Regions from separate parts of the Peribacillus sp. NPDC046944 genome, predicted to be linked through region 1. Evidence: riboswitches for the same ligand, from Rfam matches in the RefSeq annotation. Region 1 holds a riboswitch; the other holds the start of a gene.
The links. A riboswitch is a leader RNA that binds a small molecule or an ion and turns the genes downstream of it on or off. The one in region 1 is predicted to bind FMN.
Positions count from the first base shown of each region.

Region 2: it holds a riboswitch for FMN, as region 1 does, so the genes downstream of both, ACQKIC_RS14850 (ECF transporter S component) here and ribE (riboflavin synthase) in region 1, are expected to answer to the same signal.

Region 1 covers NZ_JBNNML010000002.1:380,231-388,169, forward strand. Annotated here, with positions in the region: gene ACQKIC_RS04795 (DEAD/DEAH box helicase) at 1-395, shown strand, start outside; gene megL (methionine gamma-lyase) at 663-1,838, shown strand; gene ACQKIC_RS04805 (tryptophan-rich sensory protein) at 1,865-2,593, opposite strand; gene ACQKIC_RS04810 (GNAT family N-acetyltransferase) at 2,804-3,406, opposite strand; FMN riboswitch at 3,694-3,824, shown strand; gene ribE (riboflavin synthase) at 3,973-4,611, shown strand; partial or broken gene ribB (3,4-dihydroxy-2-butanone-4-phosphate synthase) at 4,630-5,232, shown strand; gene ribH (6,7-dimethyl-8-ribityllumazine synthase) at 5,296-5,766, shown strand; gene ACQKIC_RS04830 (methyl-accepting chemotaxis protein) at 5,821-7,326, opposite strand; gene ACQKIC_RS04835 (DHH family phosphoesterase) at 7,551-7,939, shown strand, end outside.
Region 2 covers NZ_JBNNML010000007.1:179,638-187,576, forward strand. Annotated here, with positions in the region: gene ACQKIC_RS14825 (LysM peptidoglycan-binding domain-containing protein) at 1-424, opposite strand, end outside; gene ACQKIC_RS14830 (CPBP family intramembrane glutamic endopeptidase) at 402-1,031, opposite strand; gene ACQKIC_RS14835 (RecQ family ATP-dependent DNA helicase) at 1,021-2,529, opposite strand; gene ACQKIC_RS14840 (helix-turn-helix domain-containing protein) at 2,526-3,593, opposite strand; gene ACQKIC_RS14845 (ferredoxin) at 3,880-4,128, shown strand; gene ACQKIC_RS14850 (ECF transporter S component) at 4,263-4,835, opposite strand; FMN riboswitch at 5,006-5,138, opposite strand; gene serA (phosphoglycerate dehydrogenase) at 5,478-7,052, shown strand; gene ACQKIC_RS14860 (hypothetical protein) at 7,143-7,939, opposite strand, start outside.

The DNA.
Region 1 (7,939 bases):
TGAACGATATTGCCGAGCTTAGCGTGTTACATGAGAAGCTTAAGTTTAAAGGCATCGAAATGGGCGTGCTTCACGGGGAGTCGAATAAAGTCGATCGTGAAAAAGCGTTGCGTAAGCTTCGTTCTGGAAAGTCACCGATGTTGATTGCAACCGATGTGGCGGCCCGTGGACTTGATATTAAAGGACTGACAGCCGTCGTTCATATTGATATGGCTGAAAACATTGACCAATATATTCATCGGTCTGGTAGAACGGGACGTGCCGGAGCGGATGGCACGGTCATCTCGATCGTGACGGAAAGAGAAGAGCGTGAGTTGAAGAAAATGGCTCGCGAACTTGAAATCCCCTTAACGAAAGTCACTTTCTATGGTGGGAATATCGTAGAAGAAGAATAGGCATGAAGAATGGAGATGGCCATGAAGGCTGTCTCTTTTTTTATGTTCTGTAGCGTAATCCGGCTATCCTCATTTGACGTTCCTATTTGATAGATTGCAAGCTTTTTAAAGGAAAACTGGCCGCTTCACAAGCTTTGTGGATGATTATTAACAAGGGCAACAGGACTGATCCTGTACGAATGCCCAGGCGACTTACATTGAAAACGCTTCCAAAATATGTTTTTTTAACATATGATAGATATAGCTATTTGGATAGGGGGAGTTAGAATGGGAGAGAAATATAAGCGTATTGAAACAGCTGTGATTCATGAAGGATATGATTCGAAGGAGCATTTAGGAAGCTTGACCACACCTTTGTTTCAAACCTCGACATTTACGTTCGATACGGCCGAACAAGGGGAAAACCGGTTTGCTGGTTTAGAAGATGGATATATTTACTCGAGGCTGGGAAATCCGACGGTTCGGGTGCTGGAAGAGAAGATTGCGGCCTTGGAAGGCGGGGAAGCGGGACTTGCGTTCAGTTCAGGGATGGCTGCCGTGTCTGCGGTCCTTTTTGCTTTGACCAAAGCCGATGACCATATCGTTTGTTCAAAAGGGTTGTATGGATGTACTTTCGGCCTTCTTCAACTGATGGAGGAAAAATACCGGATCACCCACGATTTTTGCGATATGGAAACGGAGGACCAGCTAAGGAGCATGATCCGTCCGAATACGACCTGCATCTATGTAGAGACGCCGATTAATCCGACGATGAAAATGATCGATTTAGGATTGGTCATGAAAGTCGCCAAGGAGAATAATGTGCCTGTTGTGGTCGATAATACGTTTTCCACTCCATATTTACAGAAGCCACTGGAATTTGGATGTGATGTCGTCCTTCATAGTGCTACGAAGTATCTTTGTGGACATGGGGACGTTGTGGCGGGTCTGATTGTCGGAAAGAAGGAGTTTATCAATCAGGTGGCCATGACAACACAGAAGGATATCGGAGGGATTATTTCGCCATTTGATGCATGGTTGCTGTTGCGGGGATTGAAGACGTTGCCAGTCAGGATGGATCGTCACGCTTCTAATGCAACGGAGATCTTTCGCATGCTGAAACAGCATCAACGGGTTAAGGCCGTCTATTATCCAGGCGACGCAGAATCAGGGGATTATCGGATCATGGAAAAACAGATGAAATCCGGTGGAGGCATGATTTCCTTTGAACTGGAGGGGACAAAACAGGATGCCCAACGATTCCTCAATAACTTGAAGCTTATAAAAATCGCGGTCAGCCTAGGAGACGCTGAATCCTTGATCCAGCATCCCGCTACGATGACACACTCGTCCATCCCAAAAGAATCAAGAACGCAGATGGGCATCACCGACCAACTCATACGGCTCTCCGTCGGCCTAGAATCCTGGCATGACATCTGGTCTGACCTTGAACAGGCGTTTTAGGGGTCTGACCCCTTTTATTTCCTGAATTATTTCCTGAGGTTCCTGATCAGGACGGTTATGGATAGGATGAGGATGAGGGCGGCCAGGATATAGGATGTGGTGGTGATTGTCGGATGGGGCGTGCTGTTCCTTACGCCGATTCCGATGATGGCCCAGACGAAGACGAGTGGGTAGCACCAGTCCTTGTTTTTGATGGCAAAGATGAATGCCAGAGCCGTGGCTACGAGTAAGAGGGCGATCGTCCATGCTACATCGGAAATCCCGAAACCATTCCAGCCGATATAGGTCAGATAGTAGGAAATGTTAGCAATGGTCGCGACGCTCACCCATCCTAGATAGACGGAAAAGGGCATCAAGTCGAGAAAGGCATGCCTCACTTTTATAATGTTTGTGTAAATGACAATCAAGGTCAATAAAAGTGTAATGATGATGATGACGGATAACAGGAAATATTCGTAATGCCAAGCTAATAGCCAGGCTCCGTTAAATATACAGCTTAAGGCGAACCATGGGAAAGAGACCATATATGCGGGACTTGTTTTGTGTTTCCCCATAAACTGTCTGGCTACCCAGATGGCAAGAAGAAAATAAATCAATCCCCATATCGAGAATACATAGCCGGCTGGGGTAAAAAGAACGTCCAGTTTCCCGGAAACTTCCCCTGAGGTTTGGCCATTGAAGGGAAGGTAATTAGCCAGGAAGTTCATCGTGATGACGAACAGATAGGCAACAAGGTTGATAAGAACAATTAGCATGTGTCTTCCTCCTTTGAATGAAATTGGGACATATTATCTTATTCCTTTTAAATTGGAGAGATAACCTTTTTTAGCACATCGGAAGGAAGGATTCTTACTTGGTGGATAAAAGAAGGTATTCAAGATCTGTAAAGGGATAAAGGTACAACACGTCTAAAAAATAAGGACCTTGCTACTGTTATTGCAGCAAGGTCCTTTAAAGGTGTTTAATTAATTAGTGAAATTAGGATTTAGCGTTAACAACCGTTTCATCCTTTTTTTGGGGGTTACATATTCTTCTTTTAATATGGAATAATAGGCGCTGTCTAATAATGTACCCTTCGTCATGTGGCTTTTACGGTGAATCCCTTCACACTTCATGCCTAAGCGATCCAATACTTTCCCGGATGCGGCATTTATCACATCACATTCAGCAAATACTCGCTCCAAATCCAAAACATTGAAGGCTAATTCCAGTATTGATTTTCCCGCTTCGGTCATATAGCCTTTACCCCAGAAATTCCGGTTTAAAGTATAACCCAGTTCTCCACATTTGTTCGATTCATGCACTCTGAATTCGATAGCCCCAATCATTTTGTTGTCTTCCTTTAACACGAGTGCATATTTGCCGATAGGCTCTTCCAAAAAATAGTTCGCTATGAAGTTCTTAGTCTGGTCCAAATCTTTATGTTTGTCGTAAAGGTAACGTGTCGTTTCTTCATCAGATGTATATTCATACATATCCTCAGCATCATCAAGCGAAACCGGACGTAAGATGATACGCTCACTTTCGATATGATTGTGCTGAACCATTAAAAGGTTTGTCTTTCCCATTTGAATTCCCCATTTATTCTTGATTTTCCAATTATTATAGCATAATTCAGTACATTTAATAAGAAAATAATGGAATAAAATTCTAGCATCTCTCTTGGATCGTGTATACGAGATTCGTATGATGGCAGGGATCTATTGATATGTAAGCACCACGGCTATAGTCGCTTACATAGGATGGATTCCTCCCTTTTCTTATAGGATTTGCTTGCAACTATCGATTCATTTTAGGATAGATGTTTTACATCCGTACTTTAGAGTGTTAAAATAATGGAAGATTCAAAAAATAGTTAGTCCTTCGGGGTCGGGTGAAAATCCCAACCGGCGGTGATGAAGCAATTCTAAGCCCGCGAGCCTGATAAAGGCAGGATTTGGTGAGAATCCAAAGCCGACAGTACAGTCTGGATGGGAGAAGGACGTGTGAAATCCAAGTGTATACGTACGCCTATTTTTTCAGAATATGAAATGATGGGTTTATTAGGTATACCATTTTTTTCACTCATTTCTCCTGCTAACTCCTTAGGCCATCCTAAGGGGTTTTTTATATGTGTATAAAAGGGGGAGAAACTATGTTTACCGGAATCATTGAGGAGATCGGCACGGTTCATTCCATGAAAAAGGGAAGAAGCAGCATGGAACTGGCCATTTCCTCTAAGAAAGTACTGGAAGATGTCCATCTTGGAGACAGCATTTCCGTTAACGGGGTCTGTTTGACGGTGACTTCCTTCACACAGACTTTATTTACGGTCGATGTGATGCCGGAAACGGTGAAAGCTTCATCGATCCGGACATTGAAACCAGGTTCAGAAGTGAATCTTGAACGTGCGATGAGTGCTAATGGACGTTTCGGCGGCCATTTCGTTTCAGGTCATATCGATGGAACGGGCACCATCATGAAAAAAGAACGAAAAGAAAATGCCGTCTATTATGTGATCCAACTGGAAGAAGGGCTCAGTACATACTGTATGCCAAAAGGATCTGTTGCCATCGATGGGACAAGCTTGACGATATTCGGCATCGAGGGAAATTTGCTGACTGTATCACTCATTCCCTTGACCCATCAGGATACCATTTTGGGCAGGAAGGCGGCAGGCGATATCGTAAACATTGAAAACGACATGTTAGGGAAATATATCATACATCAAATGAAAAACAGCGAATCAAAACCAGGACTGGATTTAGCATTCTTGTCTAAGCATGGATTCTAATAAATGGAGGTGTACAGGATGTTCCATACCATTGAAGAAGCGATTGAAGATTTGAAAGCTGGGAAAGTAATCATCATTTCCGATGATGAAGACCGCGAAAATGAAGGGGATTTCGTGGTGCTTGCAGAAAAGGCGACACCCGAAGCCATCAACTTTATGGCCACGCATGGCCGTGGGTTGATTTGTACGACGATTACCGAACAGTTGGCGAAAAAGCTGAACTTGCATCCGATGGTCAATGATAACACCGATCATCATGGGACGGCCTTCACCGTAAGTATCGATCATAAAAGCACGTCTACAGGTATCAGTGCGTTCGAACGGTCCCTGACCATTCTCGAGCTCTTGAAGGAAGATTCGGTTGCCGAGGACTTTCAACGCCCGGGGCACACTTTTCCGTTGATAGCCAAGGCAGGGGGCGTGTTAAGCCGCACAGGACATACGGAAGCATCCGTCGACTTGGCCAAGTTATGTGGGGCTGCTCCAGCAGGTGTCATTTGTGAAATCATGAATGAAGATGGAAGCATGGCACGTGTATCCGACTTGGAACTAATTGCGGATAAATTCAACCTGAAATTCATTACGATTGCGGACTTGGTACAATACCGTAAGCAAAAGGAATCATCGCAAGAACAGGTATACATTCAAAATGCATGATGTTTTTAAAATGAGGAGGAAATAGACATGGGGAAAATTATCGAAGCACAATTAATCGGATCGGGACTGAAAGTGGGAATCGTGGTTGGAAGGTTCAATGAGTTCATTACAAGCAAGCTATTGGGCGGAGCATTGGATGGTCTGAAACGCCACGGTGTTGACGAGGATGACGTGGACATCGCTTGGGTGCCAGGAGCATTTGAATTGCCGCTCATTGCCAAGAAACTTGTGAACACGGGGAAATACGACGCAGTGATTGGATTAGGGACGGTCATCAGAGGTTCTACTTCGCATTATGATTATGTCTGCAATGAAGCAGCGAAAGGAATGGCCTCCGTTGCTTTGGATACCGGAGTTCCGGTCATCTTCGGATTATTGACGACGGAAAATATCGAGCAGGCCATTGAACGGGCCGGCACGAAATCGGGAAATAAAGGATATGAAGCAGCGGTCAGTGCCATAGAAATGGCGAACCTTGGAAAACTGATTGAACAATAAATTAGATAGAAAGCCGCGGAAGGGCAACCATCCGCGGCTTTCTTCTTGAACAAATTACTTCTCGCTGACTGTCAGCTTTTCCAGGCTTCTTAAAAGGTCTTCAAAACTGGAGAAGTTACTTTCCATTTGGGTAATGAGGGTATTCTGATCCACCACGCTCGCGGCGACTTCCTCAAGGGAAGCGGCATTTTCCTGTACGATGCTGGCAATATTGGTCACTTCATTCGTTGCCGTACTCGAGTTTTGCGTCAAAGCTTGAAGCATGGTTTGAAGCTTGATCGATTGTTCCATGACTTGGAGCGTGTTTCCTTCCATCTCTTTGAAAACGTGTTCGACATCTTCGGACTTTTCCTTTATCATGCCTGCAACATCCAAGCTCTGATTCACGCCATCTGTCACCTCATTAGACTTGATGGAGATATGATGTAAGATTTGCTGGATTTGATTGGTCGCCTGTCGGCTGTTTACAGCAAGCTTCCTGATCTCATCCGCAACCACGGCAAAGCTCTTCCCATGTTCCCCCGCTCGTGCCGCCTCAATGGAGGCATTCAAGGAAATTAAGTTCGTTTGGTCCGAAATGTCTTCGATTGTTGCCAGAATCGTTTGGATCTGCTTATTTTGTTGATTCAATTCTTCCATTAAGAAGGCGGTCTGTTTAGCCTTTTCCCCCACGGATATAATATCTTGGGCAAGGATGATCATCGCCTGACGTCCATCTTTGGTGCTTGATTCATTTTCTACCGTATGGACTTTCATTTTATCGGATGCAAGGGTGGCCTGTTGAACCTCTCCATCGAATGAATCGATGGAATCTTTCACCTCATTGGCGCTTAATGCCTGGGATTCAATATTCCTTGTGACTTCTATAAAGGCATTCGTGATTTCCTTGGAGATATTTCCAGTGACTTGGACATTGGCTTGCAGCTCATTGTAAAAGTCGGTCAATCCATGAACGGATTTGGTGATTTCGTCAAGCATATCCTTTGTCTTGATTTCCGTTTGTCGGCTCTTTGCAAGCTCGACCAAGGCGACATTAATCGAAGCACTACCGATTAAACTGAAAAAGACGGATAAAATGGCAGTTAAAATAAATAAAAGAACGATACCAAGTACAGTGACGCCCTTTTCAGATAAAACCAAGGAAAAAGGTTCTGACCATAAAATCAGGTAAATCAGGAACCCTGAATATAGGACGATCGACAAGATGACATGATAATAATCGTAATAAATGGACGCAAAAAGAAGCCCTAGATATAACAGGACCAATGACAAAGGGCTACTGGACTGGATGATGATCGAAGCGAATAAAAGGTTGATCGTGATGCCGATAAGATAGGGAACCCCGAGTGTCCATTTTTTTAGCTTGATCAAAATGGAGGCCACAACGACGGGGATGATGCTAAAAAGGGCAATGATTCCAATGTTTAGAGTCGGTATGCCGACTGTGAATGATAATAGGAGGCCGGCAGCAATCGTGAATAGCGTGTAGATGATGATGGCCGAGTGTCTTGAGTTATTTATTATTTCTCTTGATGCACGATCTGATCTGAACTGATACATTGTCATACCTCGATTTCTATTTAGTAACTCATCTATATTACGATGTAAATATTACAAAATAAAGAAAAAAATTGAAGGTGTCCGGTTTTTTTTTACGTTCAAAGCGGTTTTGGGTGGAACCGTGTTAAAATAGTCGGATGTGATTATGCTACAATTGTAAAGATTGCAATTGAAAATCATTTCTTAGGGAAAAGTAAATATATTAGTTTTTAGGAGGGGTTTATGTGTACTATCTTTTTACACATAATGATTTAGACGGGGTCGGCTGCGGAATCGTCGCGAAGCTTGCATTTGGGGAAGACGTGGTAGTTAGCTATAATTCAATCGGCCGCCTTAATCAGAATGTCGAAGCATTTCTTGAGCAGGCGAATATCGAGGATACATTGATTGTTACCGATCTTTCGGTAAATGAAGATAATGAAAAAATGATTACGCAATTCGTTGAGGATGGAGGACATGCACTTTTAATCGACCATCATAAGTCGGCGCTGCATTTGAATGAACATGACTGGGCATCTGTTACGGTTGAACAGGAAGACGGCAAACAAACGGCAGCCACTTCTTTATTCTATCAATATGCGGTGGATCAAAAGTGGCTGGAGCCTTCACGGAT
Region 2 (7,939 bases), on a different contig from region 1:
CTTCTTGTTTGGCTTTTTTCTTTGCTCTTTCTTCTGCAGCCTTATCTTCCTCTTGCTTTTTTTCTTTAAGCTTAGCAGTATCTTTTTCTTCTTTTTCCTTAATATCCCCGGCCGTTGCCGTTGTCGGCACAGCCTCTTCTATAGTTTCTTCGTCATCACTAAAATTCACCACTTCACTACTTTTGGTATCCTTTTCAGGCCTATCCTGAAGGTATGTATAAAGACTATAAAATCCTATAGGAAGCAAAATGAAAAATAGCGATAATAATTTAATCATTGGGAACTTTATCTTCACTTTGCTTTTTTTCTTTTTACTCTGATGAACCTCACTTCTTTTTGGTAAAGATGACTTCACCTTATGACGATCGGATCGCGTACGAAGTTCTCCAGCTTGATCGTTTTCATTCTCTTTTACACGACTCATCTAAGTCACCACCCTCTTCACATACTGCCAGCTTTACATACTTATGTCTTATTAATATACCGAGGATAAAATCTATTAAAAAATGGGCTGTGATCGTCACTAAAATATTTTGGGTCCATTCAAACAAAAATCCGATGAGAAAGCTTAAAAGCGTCACATTCAAAAATAAAAACCAATTAAATAAGTAACGATAATGAACCGCCGCAAAGATAATGCTCGTCCACAATAAGCCTATATGTGTCTGCATAACACCACGAAATAATAATTCCTCGCTAACCGCTACTAACAAAGAGACGATAAAGATCATGGGATATGGTAGGCTACTGAAAATGCGTTCATTGACTCCACCATCATCCTGATAGGAAACAGGGGTCACTTTCATCATGACCACATCAAAAATGACCACTAAGATTCCAGCAGGGACACCTATCAACAAAATATCCATATCTTTAATGTCAAATAAAGAACGAAAGGTAGAAAAATCTTCAAATAAGATAATACCTAAAAAAAAGCCAATCGTTAAGAGAATAATTTGGGTCAGGAACAAATTATATAGTAACTGTTTGTCTGTCAGCTGTTTAATTAATTGCGCCTGCTTATTTTTCATGCCCATTATCCTTATCCAATAAGATAAAAGCTAATTCCTGTTTCCATGTAGAATATGAATTACCCTGCTGTTCCTTTACTGCCGGCCATACATCCAAGATATTTTTTGCATCTATTCCACAACGATCGCAACATACGTCATTCCCTTTTCGCTGCTCTTCTTCAAAATAATGCAAAATGCCCAAACGCCTACATATTTTAGTATGAATCCAATTCAAAAAAACGTTCAGCTTTTCCTGATTTTGCATCTTTCTTGTATGACAATAGTCTTTCATCCTTGTTCTATGCAATGGTGAGTCATCATCCGTCAGAAATTGTGTGAAAAAACGGAATTGAATATCATTCAAGGAAAAGCTCTGAAGAAGATGCTCTTTTTCAGAAAGACTTAAATCAGCCATACTTCTTTTCGCTTCATTTAAATACGAACAAACGGCCTCAATTTGATGGTCAGTTGGTAGCTGTTGTTCCATCAAATGCAACGGAAGTCCTTCATCCCCTTCGCTATATAGTAAAATGGCTACACTTTGTTTTTGGTCACGGCCTGCCCTCCCTATTTCTTGAAGGTATGATTCCATTGTGGATGGCATATGAAAATGGATGACAAATCTAACATCAGCTTTATTGACTCCCATTCCAAACGCACTCGTTGCACAAATGATTTTTAACTGGCCCAAGATGAATTGCTGCTGAATGAGCATTCTTTGCTCCTGTTCCATACCTCCATGATAATAATTGACACTACCGACTCCATTTTCCTGTAAAAAACCCGAGACCGCTTCAGCCACTTTTTTCGAAGAAAAATAAATAATTCCACTACCTGGGAATTCCCTGACAAGCGAGAGGACACGGGCAAGCTTTTCTTCGTAGCTATATATATTTTCCACAAGTATCGCGATATTTTCCCGATCAACGGATGAAACGATTTCCTTATGTTGGGATATATTCAATTTCCTGATAATATCTTCCCGTACTTCTTTTGTTGCTGTTGCCGTCAAGGCAAGCGTTAATGGGTTATTTAACTTACGCCTCACTTCTCCCAAGTTCAAGTAATCCGGCCTGAAATCATATCCCCATTGAGAAATGCAATGCGCCTCGTCAATGACAAATAAGCCTATGTCAATTTTCCTTAAAGACTGGATTACACTTTCTAGCCCAAGCATTTCGGGAGACAGAAAAATAAACCGATACGTTTGCAATCGTTCAAATGCCTGTTTTTTTTGATACGCGGTCAGAAAAGAATTGAGGGTCAGAACACTTTTTTCCCCTCTCATCTTAAGCTGATCCGCCTGATCCTGCATCAAGGATAATAACGGTGAAACAATTATAGCCGTCTTATTGATAAGGTAAGCAGGGAGCTGATAACATAATGATTTACCAGACCCTGTAGGAAGCATTGCCAATGTGTGGGTCCCTTCTAGCAAGGATTCGATTACCTCATGCTGTCCAGGACGAAAATTGTCAAATCCAAATTTATCTTTCAGGACTGTATTCAAGTTCATCCTCTATCACCTATTTTCGCAAGTACAAGCCTTATTTGAAAAAAACTAATTTGCTCATTATCGACAGCTTCCTTGATTGCCTTGAGTTTTCTCGTATTCAACCGTTTAATGACCGTAATGATTTTGTCTTCATCCTCTATTGGAACATAGTCATTTATCGAAAAACTTTTGTCCGATAGCACGATTTCTACGAGATGATCCTCAATCGTATTTCCTTTTAAACGACGAATCTCTGCAATTTCCTGTATCGTTTTCCCTGCCTGAATATATTGCAGAGTCGTATGAGTCGATTGTGTTAGATGAGGATGCCCACCATTTTTCCAATCATGGATTAGAGAAGCCAACAGAGGGTAATCGCGTACTGTTGATATCTCTGCGAGCATTTGATGCAATGAATCGAGAAAAACGTAGTGTACAAACCACTCATCAATTTCTTTCCTTTTTCCAATCTGCTCAAACGTAAGTCCGATTCGATTGACCCCCGTAATTTTCAAAACAAAAATGTCACGGTTCAACTCACTTTGCATCTCTAAGAGGGTGACCAATTCATCAAAAAGATGCTGAGCAAGCAACTCTCGATTTTGTTGGTTGGCATATAAAAAACCCTTTACGAATTCCTGTACTCGTTGATTCTGTTGTATCGGATAAAAAGGCCTTTCATTGTGGACAATATGGGATATAGTTTGGATAAGAAGATTGAGTCTTCTCCAAAAATCCGGGGTGATGTTTTGGTATTTCCACCCATTTAGTGATAAAGGAAGAGTCCACTTTTTGAAATAAGAGGCCAACGCCCCTCCTCCTTGTTCACTAATCAAATACACATCATTTTTTTCCGTTGGTTCGATTAGTTTCAGTTCAAGAAACAATTTTATGTTTTGAGATAACTCCTCCCGGGTAAAACGAGGCATAGTCCCAAATATATTCGTCAGACCAAATAAATGCGCATCCTGAATAGTCTGGGACGATTTTTTACCCTGAAGCATATGATAAATTGCGTAGATGGAACGCTCACCTTGGAACTTTTGTATCGCATATAAAATGATTGCTTGAAGATAATTGTTCATGAAACTCACATCCTTGTTCCATTTATCCAATTATATTGTAACAAAAATCTGCAAATACCGCCTTTTTTTATGTCATATATGCAACGATATTTGTGAATAAACAACTAAATACGTACTCGTTATAAAGAAATTTTCCCAATAATTTGTGTTGACTTTTCATATACTGCCGTATTATCGTTACATTTTCTATTGATAAGTTCGGCATTCGGTCTTACAATAAGAAAGAGATGTTAATCTATAATAAAAAGGTTTTGAGTTGTAAATCAACTTAGGAGGGGTTTTATTCATGGCTAAATTTACTATTGTTGATAAAGAAACATGTATCGCTTGTGGAGCTTGTGGAGCTGCAGCACCAGATATCTATGATTATGATGATGAAGGAATTGCTTTTGTTACGCTAGATGATAACGAAGGAATCGTTGAAATCCCCGATGTTCTTATAGATGACATGATGGATGCATTTGAAGGATGCCCCACAGACTCTATCAAAGTCGCAGACGAATCATTCGAGGGCGACGCTTTAAAATTCGAATAAGAATAAAAGCCATTTTCATTTTGAGAATGGCTTTTTTTATGTATTTTTTAAAACTTCTCCCCATACATTAAAGAGGCAGAAACAACCCAGTTATAATCTGGTGGTTTCTGCCTCTTTTTATATATTAAGCATGTTTATATAACACTTGTTTTATTGATCCATGTTTGGAGTTTAACAAATAATAGCATGAAAACGGAAGTGATGAGCACCCCTTTAATGATGTTAAAAGGGAGTATTGCCGCAGTTACGAATTGTCTTGACTCTGGTGCGGTCATGGCATCCCATCCCATAAAGAAAGTATATGCCGGTAAAAAGACATAATAGTTCAAGACACTCATAATTAGCGCCATGGAAACTGTTCCGGCTAGCAAGGCAAATGTCATTCCTTTTTTCGAACTTATTTTTTTATATACATAATATGTTGGCAGTATGAATAATACCCCCGCTATAAAGTTAGAGATATGTCCAACCGGTACACCCGTATCGCTTCCAGTCATGACCATATCCAATAAGTTTTTCAGGAATTCAACTAAAACTCCTGCAAGCGGTCCGAAAATCAATGCCGCCATCAGTGCTGGGATGTCACTAAAATCAATGTTCAGAAAAGGCGGAAATCCCGGAAATGGAAAATTCAAAAGCATTAGTAGGTAGGAAAGACTTCCTAGCATTGCAAGTGTGACCATCTTTTTAACTTTGTTCGATTTCATAGTTCTCTCTCCTTCTTTTTCTTGATCTACCTTGAAAAAGAGGTTAGGGATCCTTCATGAATGTTGATGTTCAATAAAAAACCCCTTAATTCCGACAGAATTAAAGGGATAAATTAAAGGTTTCATCAAACAAACGTTCAGCACTTGACTGTTTGAACGCATTCAGGAACCTCCATCTTCTCCCATCCAGACTATACTGTCGGCTTTGGAATCCCACCAAATCCTGCCCTAAGGCTCGCGGGCTTAGAAGAATTTTTCTTCATCACCGCCGGTGGGGAGTTACACCCCGCCCCGAAGATAGACCTATAAAATTAATTTACAATTTTCATTATAAATGATTTTTCTTTTTTTGAATAGTATTTTCATCGCAACTATGAATTTACGACAATCGAATATTACACTTTTATTCATTTTAAACAAAATATGTATTTATAATCACGACGTTTTACTCGGTCTAAAATAATTTTTATTTTTAGAAAATTACGACTCAAACCCTTTGCCCTTGCGGTTTTGGACAAGTGAATTTCAAAGTAACTTTAATTAAAGCGCTTACATATAGGTATGCTAAATTGACAGTTTTCCCATTTCAATTGTAAAATTAACTGAAATTTAAGAGAATTTTACCTAGGAAGGTGTTTACACGTGTATCAGATTTTAGTAGCAGATGCCATCAAACCAGAAGGACTCGGACCGCTTTCAGAGGCATCCAATATTCTTCTTATTCAGAAGACTGTAGAAGAAGCAGCAAACGAACTTGATCAGATTGATGCAATACTGGTTAGAAGTGCAACAAAAGTTACAGAAGATTTAATGAACCGCATGCCAAAACTAAAGATCATTGCTCGCGCAGGTGTCGGCGTTGATAACATTGACATTCCTGCCGCAACAAAACGCGGAATCGTTGTTGTGAATGCTCCTGACGGAAATACAATTTCAACAGCTGAACATACATTTGCCATGATGGCTTCCTTGATGCGCCATATTCCGCAAGCTTATGCTTCCCTGAAAAATGGAGAATGGAAACGCTCTTCTTATACAGGAACGGAACTTCGTGGGAAAACTTTAGGCATTATTGGTTTCGGACGAATTGGTGGAGAAATTGCCAAACGCGCAAAAGTTTTTGGCATGGAAGTCATAGTTTATGACCCATTCTTAACAGCCGATCGTGCAAAAAAAATGTCCGTAACTTCCCTGACTTTAGATGAATTGCTCCCTAAAGCGGATATAATCACTGTACATACACCTCTAACGGACGAAACTAGAGGGTTAATCAATAAAGAAAAGTTACTCACCTGTAAAAAAGGCGTGTACGTATTGAACTGTGCACGTGGCGGAATCCTTGATGAAGATGATTTATATGAAATGATTGTCGAGGGACATGTAGCTGGAGCCGCGTTGGATGTATTTGTTGAAGAACCACCGCTTGGCCATAAATTACTTGAACTTGATAACGTCATCGCTACTCCTCATTTAGGAGCTTCCACTAAAGAAGCCCAATTGAATGTTGCCGTTCAAGTCGCCCAAGAAGTATTAACCTATTTTGAAGGTAATCCTGTATCAAGTTCAATTAACCTTCCAGCCATTTCTAAAGAGGTGTTTGAAAAGGTTCAGCCATTCTATCAACTAGTCCAACAAATGGGCTCCATTGCCTCACAATGCATGAAAGAAGGCATTCAGGAGATTTCCGTAACTTATGCAGGTGAATCATTGGACTTCGATACCGCTATTCTGACAAAAAGCCTAATAGCAGGCTTCTTCAAATCAAGAGTAGATGCTTCAGTTAATGAGGTGAATGCGCTATTGGTTGCTAAAGAGCGGGGCATTACCATTGGCGAAAAGGTTTCTACTGACTCTCTAGGTTATTCTAACCTGATCAGTCTAAAAGTAAAAGGCGACACTCGCGAATTAACCATTAGTGGTACTCATATCGAGAACTATGGTTCCCGGATTGTCAATCTGAATGGTTTCAAAATTGATTTCCATCCAGAAGCTAATTTACTTTATATCCAACACACTGATAAACCTGGAGTAATCGGTAACGTCGGTAAAATTCTTGGTGATCATGCCGTAAATATCGCGACTATGCAAGTTGGTCGTAAAGAAGCTGGCGGGGAAGCTATCATGGTATTGAGTTTCGATAAACCATTAGAAGATAATATGAAGCAATTCTTAGAGGAAACACAAGAAATTACTTTCATGGCCCGAATAGCTTTATAATTTCCACTTAAGGATGCCCCACTAGCGGGCATCCTTTTTTTGTTGAACGACCCTCATCTGCCTCTCACATCGCAAGCATGCACTTGACCTTTAATTAACTAAGTTAGGAGCAACGGGTACTGTAATCTCTTCCGATAAATTCAGAGAACCTACCATTTCTACAGGGGAGTTTTCAAACTTCACCTTTGCATAGCCAAAGTCTTTAGCTGTAAATAGAATGACTTCCAAACCTTGAAGCGACTCTGAATCATTCTTCAAGCGGCCTTCTTGTGCCAGTTCTACAGTTACTAAACCCCCATCATATGTTAGGTTCTCCCACTTCAAACTCTCCGGTAGAGCAGAAGAAATCCCTTCTATGCCAGGTTCCTCCTTTGCCGCTTGTAGGGCCTCTTCCATGTTCTGATAATCGATATTGCTAGGCACAAGGAAACTTGAAGATGATTTATCCGTGTGATAAAGAAAGAATGTGCGATTCTTGTGCTGGGGAATTTCTTCTTCTATTACTGTTCCGGCATGAGCAAAACTGGCACCAGATTTTCCGTCCGTTGTAAATGTCACTTTATCAATATTTAGATAGGATAAGGTTTCTTCCATGGTTCTAAGAAACACGATATCCTCATCTAGCAGATTACTGCCTGCCCGTAATTCGATATTTGCTGTGTTGTTGGTGGGAACATGGGATACCTTAATATCTAGAGGGAAATAATCGAACAGGCCATATTTTTTCTCATTAATGGTCGACATCTTTTTTACCACCTGATCCAAGGCTTCCGTTTCTTCGATAGTATCGACTACAAAAGATAGAGGTACGATAAAATTCTGTTGGTGATCAGGCACGCCTAGAGTTATTGTCGACTTCCCCTGCAAATCTTCTGAGTAGATCGCAC